Regions from separate parts of the Arthrobacter sp. CC3 genome, predicted to be linked through region 1. Evidence: riboswitches for the same ligand, from Rfam matches in the RefSeq annotation. Region 1 holds a riboswitch; the other holds the start of a gene.
What was found. Region 1 has a riboswitch for thiamine pyrophosphate ahead of PV761_RS17140 (ECF transporter S component). Riboswitches for the same ligand answer to the same signal wherever they lie in the genome.

Region 1 (4,287 bases):
TCCTGGCCATCGCCCGGGTGTGGAACCGCGCGTTCTGGCGCAAGCCCGAGGACGCCGAGAACCCCGACCCCGTGCTGCTGGCCGCCCCCGAGGACTCCGACACCGGCGACCGCGCGGGCAAGCGCAACGTCACGCTGCTGCCGCGGACCATGGTGGGATCCACCCTGGGGCTTGTCGCCTTCGGCGTGGCGCTCACCGTCTTCGCCGGGCCGCTCTTCCGGGTGGCGGACCAGTCGGCCGTGGAGATGCTGGACAGGAGTTCCTACATCCAGGCGGTGCTGGGCGAAAACGCTCCGGTGCCCCCGGTCGCGCAGCCTGAACCTGCGGAACCGCAGCCGGAAAGCCCGCAGCCTGAGGGCCAGCAGCCGGAGGTCCAGAAGTGAACCGCCGACGGATCTCAATCCGGCAGGAACTGCCCCTCCTCGTCTGGCTGGTGTTTGTCTGGGGTGCGCTCTGGCAGGACTTCAGCCCCGGGAACCTCCTGTTCGGAGCCCTCATCGCCGTGGTGGTGGCGCGCTTGTTCTACCTGCCGCCGGTGGAACTGGGCGGCCGGTTCAGCATCGTGCGGGCAGTCCCGTTCGCCATCGTTTTCCTGGGCAAAGTGGTGGCCGCCAGTTTCCAGGTGCTGTACCTGGCGGTGGCCCGCGGGCCCAAGGTGACCAACGCCGTCGTCGCCGTCCAGCTCCGCAGCCATTCGGACCTGATGGTCACTGCCACCGGCCACGTCATCTCGCTGATTCCAGGCTCACTAGTGGTGGAGGTGGACCGCTCCACGTCCACGCTCTACATCCACGGGCTGAACGTGCGGAGCGGGGAGGACATCGTGAACCTGCGCAAGGAAGTCCGGGATGCCGAGGCGGCACTGATCCGGATCATGGGCACGCGTGAAGAACTGGCCGCACTGAAACAGGAGGTGGGCGCATGATGGAAGTCGTCCTGACCGTAACGGCCGTGATCCTGTCGCTGGCGGCAGCGGGGGCCATTGTCCGGATCGCCATCGGCCCGTCGCTGCTGGACCGGGTGCTGGCCTCGGACGTGCTCCTGGCCATCATCGGTGCCACGCTCTGCATCGATATGGCCGTGAACCGGCACCTGAACAACCTGATGCTGCTGGTGGCGCTGTCCATCATCGGGTTCATCGGGTCCGTGACTGTGGCGCGCTTCGTGGCCGACCGGCGGGAGCAACCCAATGAATCCTGAACCATCCGCCGTGGACACCGTCATCGACGCCGTGTCTGCCGTTTTTATGGTGGTGGGCGCCGTGATGTCCCTCGGCGCGGCCATCGGCCTGTTGCGCTTCCCCGACCTGATGAGCAGGATGCACGCTGCCACCAAGCCGCAGGTGCTGGGCCTCTTCCTGCTGCTGGCCTCGGTGGGCCTGCAGCTGCGGACCTGGTGGGTGTGGCCCGCACTGTTCGTGGCGTGGATCTTCCAGGTCCTCACCGTTCCCGTATCCGCGCACATGGTGGGCCGGGCCGGCTACCGCACCAAGCACCTGCACAGGGAGCTGCTGACGACGGACGAACTGGAGGCCGTGGTGCAGAAGGCGGCGGACAAGAAGACCGCCGACGGGCGGGCCGCCGGCGGCCAGGAAGCAGACGAGCGCGCAGCGCACGACGGTCCCGCCGACGACGGCGCGTCAGCCTAGCGGGGGCCCGCAGGACGGTTGGGCCTAGACGATGTCCTGGGTCTTGGCGAAGCGGGTGATGGCACGCTGCGTGCCGCGGTTGGCCAGGACCTGGATGATGGCGCTGACAGCGGCCGAGACCAGCGCAAAGGTCAGGGCGCTGCGCAGGGTGGTGGGGACGTCGTTCTTGTCGCCCTTGGGGGGCTTGCGTCCGGTGACCTTTTCCCAGACGACGTCAACGGCCTTCGTGCCGGCAAATCCGGCCAGCAGGCTCACTCCGGTTCCAAGCAGCTTGATGAAAAAACTCATTCCAGTACCCCTAACAGGTGGGAGACGGCGGAAACAGGGCTTCCCCTAGCCTAGCCGCATCAGGCCGCCCCCATCACCGCGCATTGTGACAGCCGCCCCGGGATTTCGCGGGCCTGCGGGTGTAAACTGGTCCACGCCCACAAGGGCGAATTGATACGACAGGGGAGCGTCGCCGTCGGGCATCACTGGAACAGTCCAGGGAACCGGAGGCGGGCGCTGAGAGTGCGGACAGCCGCAGACCCTCGAACCTGATCCGGTTAGTACCGGCGCAAGGGAGTCGAGTTCTCAGAGTGTCCGGCAGCAGGCGGCGGAAGCCGCGGCCCTTGCCGGGAAACACTCTCCCCTCCTGTACCTCAGGAGGAAGACATGACTGATATTTCTGCAAAGCAGGCGTTGCCGCACAGCAAGTACAGCTGGCGCGTGGTGGACATTGTGGTTGCCGCGTTGATCGCAGTGGCCGGCGGCGTCATTTTCTGGGCCTGGTCCCAGGGCGCCGCCGCCGTTACCCCGGCCATGAACGCCGTTTACCCGCCCCTGACCGGCCTCATCGCCGGCGGCTGGATGATTCCCGCCGTCCTGGGCATGCTAATCATCCGCAAGCCCGGAGCCGCACTGTTCTGCGAAACAGTGGCTGCCACAGGTGAGCTGATCATGGGCTCGCAGTACGGTGCCTCCGTGCTGTTCTCCGGCTTCGTGCAGGGGCTCGGCGCCGAAATCATCTTCGCGGTGTTCGTGTACAAGAAGTTCAACCTGCCCGTTTCGCTGCTGGCCGGTGCCGGTGCAGGCCTCTTCTGCGGCCTGAACGACTCGTTCGCTCCGTGGGGCTGGAACGTCGCCTACGCGGCCGGTGACAAGCTGGCCTACATCATTTTCACCGCCATTTCCGGCGCCATTATTGCCGGTGCGCTGTCCTGGATCGCCACCCGCGGCCTGGCCCGGACCGGTGTGCTCAGCTCCTTTGCCTCCCGCAAGGCAGCAACGGAGCCCGTCTTTTCCTGACGAACGCACCCCGCTCATGACATCTTCGGACAACGTCCGCCCGGCTGCGGTCACGGCACGCGGCTGGGGCTGGCGGCACGCCGGCCGGTCCCAGCCCGCCGTCCACGGCCTGGACCTGGACATCCAGCCTGGCGAACGCGTGCTGCTGCTGGGCCCCTCCGGCGCGGGCAAATCAACACTGCTGCACGCCCTGGCCGGGGTACTCGGCGACAGCGACGCCGGCGCCCACCATGAAGGCACGCCGGACGCCGACGACTCGGACGAGACGGGCACCCTCCTGATCGACGGCGCCCCGCCGCGTGCACAGCGCGGCCGCGCCGGCCTGATGCAGCAGGACCCCGAGACGCAGGTGGTCCTGTCCCGCGTGGGGGACGACGTCGCCTTCGGCGCCGAGAATCTGGCCGTGCTCCGTGCGGACATCTGGACGCGCGTGGGAGAAGCTCTCGACGACGTCGGGCTGGCCCACCTGCCGCTGGACCACCCGACGTCGGCCCTCTCCGGCGGGCAGAAGCAGCGCCTTGCGCTTGCCGGCATCCTTGCCATGCGCCCGGGACTGCTGCTCCTCGACGAGCCCACGGCCAACCTTGACCCCCTGGGGGTCCTGGAGGTCAGGGACGCCGTGGGCCGATGCCTGGACAAAACCGGGGCAACGCTGGTGGTGGTGGAACACCGCGTGGGCGTGTGGAAAGACCTGGTGGACCGGATCGTGGTGCTGCAGCCTGGATCGGCCACGGATTCCGCCGTGCTCCTGGACGGGCCGCCGGACCAGGTCCTGGACCAGGCCCGGGACATGCTCGTGGCCGCCGGCGTCTGGGTGCCCGGGTATGTGCCCGCCACCCGCGCACGTTCCGGTGCCGCGGGGCCGGATGCCGCGGGGCTGCCCGGTGCGGGGCTGCCCGGTGCGGGCGGGCCCGGTAACGGGAACCTCCTGCTGGCTGCGGAGCACCTCGCCGTTTCCCGCGACCGTCCCCGCCGGCGCCGCTTCAAATCCATCCCGCCTGTCCCGGTGCAGTCGGACATTACTGCGCAGGTCCGGGCCGGGCAGGCGCTGACCATCACAGGCCCCAACGGTTCCGGCAAGTCCACGTTTGCCCTGACCCTCGCCGGGCTGCTGCGCCCGGTGGCCGGCACGGTTTCCGCCACGGTGGACCTCAGCGAAGGCGCCGGCATTGATCCGTACAAGTGGAAAGCGGACCAGCTGATCGCGAGGATCGGCACCGTGTTCCAGGAGCCGGAGCACCAGTTCGTCACCGGCCGGGTGCTGGATGAGCTGATGTTCGGTCCGCGGCATCTTGGCCATGGTGAGGAACGCGTGGACGAGCTCCTGGAGCGCCTCCGGCTGACTAAACTCG
Region 2 (4,287 bases), on a different contig from region 1:
ACTGGCCACGTCCACCATGGCGAGTTCATAGTCCGCGCCCGCCGCGTGCACGGCCGCTCCGGCCAGGTCGCCGAGTTGCTCAATCTCGAAATCGCTGATGTCCGGAATCCGCAGCGAGTCAGGACCCGCGGGCCCGCCGCCCTCAAGTGCCCCCGCGCGCTTGAGCGCCTCATCGTGGGTGGAAACAAAGATTTCAGTAAAACCCATGGAAATCATCCTCATTCCGTCGGCGCTGCGATGGTCCCGCCGGGCACCTTTACAGCTGCCCCGGACGTCCGGAATCAGCCTAACGCAGAAGGACGCGCAGGTCAGCGACGCCTTAGCGGACGGCGACGCGGATCCGGTTGCGCCACGGATCCTCGAACCGCAGCTCCACTCCGGTGTGGTGCGACGCCACACCGGCAACCCGCAAACGGTCGGCGAGTGCGCCGACGTCGTCCGTTCCCGGCACTTCGATCAGGACTTCGCCCAAGCCCAAGGTGTCCTTCCGGGGCCCCGCTCCGCGGCTGTTCCAGACATTCATTGCCATGTGGTGGTGGTAGCCGCCGGCGGAGACGAACAGTGCCTGCCCGTGCCATCCGGCGGTTTTCTCGAAACCAAGAGTGCCCACGTAGAAGTCATGGGCCGACCGGACATCGCCCACCTGAAGATGGACGTGGCCGACGCCGGCATGGGACTCACGCTGGCCGCTTACCGCTTCCTCAGTGAGGAATTCCTGCAGGAACCGCTGCGGCGGGAGGGCAAGGCTGTCCATGACCACGCTGGTCCCCTCCCAGGACCAGTCACTGCGGGGACGGTCCCAGTACAGCTCGATGCCGTTGCCCTCGGGGTCGCTGAAGTAGAAGGCCTCACTGACGAGGTGGTCGGCGCTGCCGGTGAACAGCCGCGGCTCATACCGGGCCGCCGAAGCCACCGTGGCAGCGAGCGACGGCCTGTCTTCGAAGAGCAGGGCGGTATGGAACAGTCCGGCTTCACCCCGGGCCGGAAGGTTGAGCCCGGGGGCGGGTGCCAGGTGGACCAGGGGCGTTCCGCGCCGGCCAAGGTACACGCCGCCGTCCTGCTCAGCCACGACTTCCAGCCCGAGCGCGCGCTGGTAGTAGTCCGTCATCAGCTTCATGTCCCCGACCTTGAGCATCACCGTGCCCATGGCGAGATCCGCCGGCAGCAGGTCCTTGCTGCTGGATTCTGTGGTCATGGCAACTCCAAACTCCCGAAACTCTGCCGCCGGTCCTCCGGTGACGCTTACATAGAGTAAATTACTTGAACCTTCAATTTATTCCTGTCGGAGCCGACGTCCCCGAAGAATGATGTGCGCCAGGTTCCGCAGCGTTTCCGGACTGATCCTGGGGTCCTGTTCGCACAGTAAGACGTCGGCGCTGGCACCCTCGGCGATACCCTCCGCTCCCAGCCACTTCCGGGCGCCCCACGACGCCGCGTCCAGCGCTGCCGCCGCCGGCAGGCCTGCAGTGTGGAGCGCCTGGATCTCGTCCACGATCCGGCCATGGCCGATGACGCTGCCCGCATCCGTCCCGGCGTAGATTGGCACACCCGCTTCGAAGGCTTCCACAATCCGCTCGTTCCGCCGCTGCCACAAGGCGCGCATGTGTGCGGCATACACCGGAAACTTCGCTTCCGCCCGGGCCGCGATGTCCGGGAACGTTGCAATGTTGATCAGCGTGGGAACAATAGGGACGCGCTGTTCCACGAAGCGGGGTATGTGCCGCGGGAGGAGTCCGGTGCCGTGTTCGATGCAGTCGATGCCGGCGTCGAGCATGTCATCCAGCGTGTCTTCGGCGAAACAGTGCGCGGTCACCCGGGCACCTTCATCGTGGGCGGCGCGGACGGCATCCCGCACCACTGCGGCCGGGAACGACGCCGCGAGGTCGCCGGCGCCGCGGTCGATCCAGTCCCCCACGAGCTTGACCCAGCCGTCACCCGCGCGCGCCTGCTTCCGCACGGCTTCGACCAGTCCGTCCGGCTCGACTTCGATGGCGAATCCGCGCAGATAGCGGCGGGTCCTGGCAATGTGGCGTCCCGCCCGGATGATCCGCGGCAGCTCCGGACGCTGCTGGATCCACCGCGTGTCATGCACCGCTCCAGCGTCGCGGACCAGCAGCGTGCCGGCCTCAAGGTCTGTCACGGCCTGCTCTTCGGCGATGGACTCGGACACATCCCCGTCGGGTCCAAGGCCGATGTGACAATGTGCGTCCACGAGGCCCGGAAGCACCCAGCCGTCCAGCACCACGTCCGGCGGAGCGGCCGGCCGGGTGAATGTCAGCCTGCCGTCCACGGCCCAAAGGCCGTCCCGTTCCTGGTCGGGGGCGGTCAGCACGGTCCCGGTGAATTCGATGATTCCACGCATGCCTCCAGCCTAGACCGCGGTTCCGGGTCGTGGATGTGAACCTCGTGTGACGTGGAGGCTGCCCGGGCCTGTGGTAGCTTCGTCTACGACCACACGGGTGCCCCTGCAGGGGCTGAGATCGGGCTGACGCGGCCTGCGACCGTCGAACCTGTCCGGGTAATGCCGGCGAAGGAAGTGAGTATTCCGTGAATACACCAGAAACACAGCTGAACCCTGCCCAAAATGGGTCCGTCGCCAGCCAGGCGGGCACTCATGAAACGCAGTCCCTGAAGTCCCATTCACTGGCGTTCATCGCCGACGAGGCCACCGGGATCCGGGTACCGGTGACCGAAATTGCCCTGGAGGATTCGCCGGGGGGCGCGGCCAACCCGCCCTTCCGGGTCTACCGGACAGCAGGGCCCGGCAGCGATCCGGTGGTGGGATTGGAACCGTTCAGGACCCGGTGGATTGAATCCAGGGGGGACACCGAGCCGTACAGCGGCAGGGAACGGAACCTCCTCGACGACGGCAAGTCGGCCGTGCGCCGGGGCGCTGCGTCCGCGGAGTGGAAGGGCGCACAGCCGGTGCCCCGCCGTGCGGTCGCGGGCCGCACCGTCACCCAGATGCACTACGCCCGGCAGGGCGTGGTGACTCCCGAAATGCAGTTCGTCGCGCTACGGGAAAACTGCGATGTTGAGCTGGTGCGCAGCGAAGTTGCCGCGGGCCGAGCCATCATCCCCAACAACATCAACCACCCGGAGTCCGAGCCGATGATCATCGGCAAGGCCTTCCTCGTGAAGATCAACGCCAACATCGGCAACTCGGCTGTTACCAGTTCCATCGCCGAGGAGGTCGACAAGCTGCAGTGGGCCACCCAGTGGGGTGCAGACACGGTGATGGACCTGTCCACCGGAGACGACATCCACACCACCCGGGAATGGATCATCCGCAACTCGCCGGTGCCGATCGGCACCGTGCCCATCTACCAGGCCCTGGAGAAGGTTAACGGCGAGGCCAACAAACTGACGTGGGAAATTTTCCGCGACACCGTCATCGAGCAGTGCGAGCAGGGTGTGGACTACATGACCATCCACGCCGGAGTCCTGCTGCGCTACGTACCGCTGACGGCCAACCGCGTCACCGGCATCGTCTCACGCGGAGGATCCATCATGGCGGGCTGGTGCCTGGCCCACCATCAGGAAAACTTCCTGTACACGCACTTCGACGAACTGTGCGAGATCTTCGCCAAGTACGACGTTGCGTTCTCGCTTGGCGACGGGCTGCGGCCCGGCGCGACGGCGGACGCAAACGACGCCGCGCAGTTCGCAGAGCTGGATACGTTGGCTGAGCTGACGCAGCGCGCCTGGGAATTCGATGTGCAGGTGATGGTGGAGGGCCCCGGACATGTGCCGTTCCACCTTGTCAGGGAAAACGTGGAGCGCCAGCAGGAACTCTGCAAGGGAGCACCCTTTTACACGCTCGGGCCGCTGGTCACGGACATAGCTCCCGGCTACGACCACATCACGTCAGCCATCGGCGCCACGGAAATCGCCCGTTACGGCACGGCCATGCTCTGTTACGTCACACCCAAGGAACACCTGGGGCTGCCGAACAAGGACGACGTGAAGACCGGTGTGATCACTTACAAGATCGCCGCCCACGCCGCCGACCTCGCCAAGGGCCACCCGGGGGCCCATGAACGTGACGACGCCCTGTCCAAGGCCCGGTTCGAATTCCGCTGGCGGGACCAGTTTGCCCTGTCTCTGGACCCTGTCACGGCTGAGGCCTTCCATGACGAGACGCTGCCCGCGGAACCGGCAAAGACAGCGCATTTCTGCTCCATGTGCGGGCCCAAGTTCTGCTCCATGCGCATCAGCCAGGACATCCGGGACGAATACGGTTCAGCCGAAGCCCAGACCGCCCTGGCCGAGATGGCGGCAGGCATG

Region 2: another riboswitch for thiamine pyrophosphate. It lies ahead of thiC (phosphomethylpyrimidine synthase ThiC); the one in region 1 lies ahead of PV761_RS17140 (ECF transporter S component).

The regions. Positions count from the first base shown of each region.
Region 1 covers NZ_JARCCY010000031.1:19,670-23,956, reverse strand. Annotated here, with positions in the region: gene PV761_RS17165 (Na+/H+ antiporter subunit D) at 1-383, shown strand, start outside; gene PV761_RS17160 (Na+/H+ antiporter subunit E) at 380-925, shown strand; gene PV761_RS17155 (monovalent cation/H+ antiporter complex subunit F) at 922-1,200, shown strand; gene mnhG (monovalent cation/H(+) antiporter subunit G) at 1,190-1,648, shown strand; gene PV761_RS17145 (DUF4235 domain-containing protein) at 1,673-1,936, opposite strand; TPP riboswitch at 2,087-2,229, shown strand; gene PV761_RS17140 (ECF transporter S component) at 2,303-2,935, shown strand; gene PV761_RS17135 (ATP-binding cassette domain-containing protein) at 2,952-4,287, shown strand, end outside.
Region 2 covers NZ_JARCCY010000040.1:18,198-22,484, forward strand. Annotated here, with positions in the region: gene PV761_RS19345 (hypothetical protein) at 1-207, opposite strand, end outside; gene PV761_RS19350 (VOC family protein) at 320-1,195, opposite strand; gene PV761_RS19355 (amidohydrolase family protein) at 1,274-2,362, opposite strand; TPP riboswitch at 2,446-2,553, shown strand; gene thiC (phosphomethylpyrimidine synthase ThiC) at 2,548-4,287, shown strand, end outside.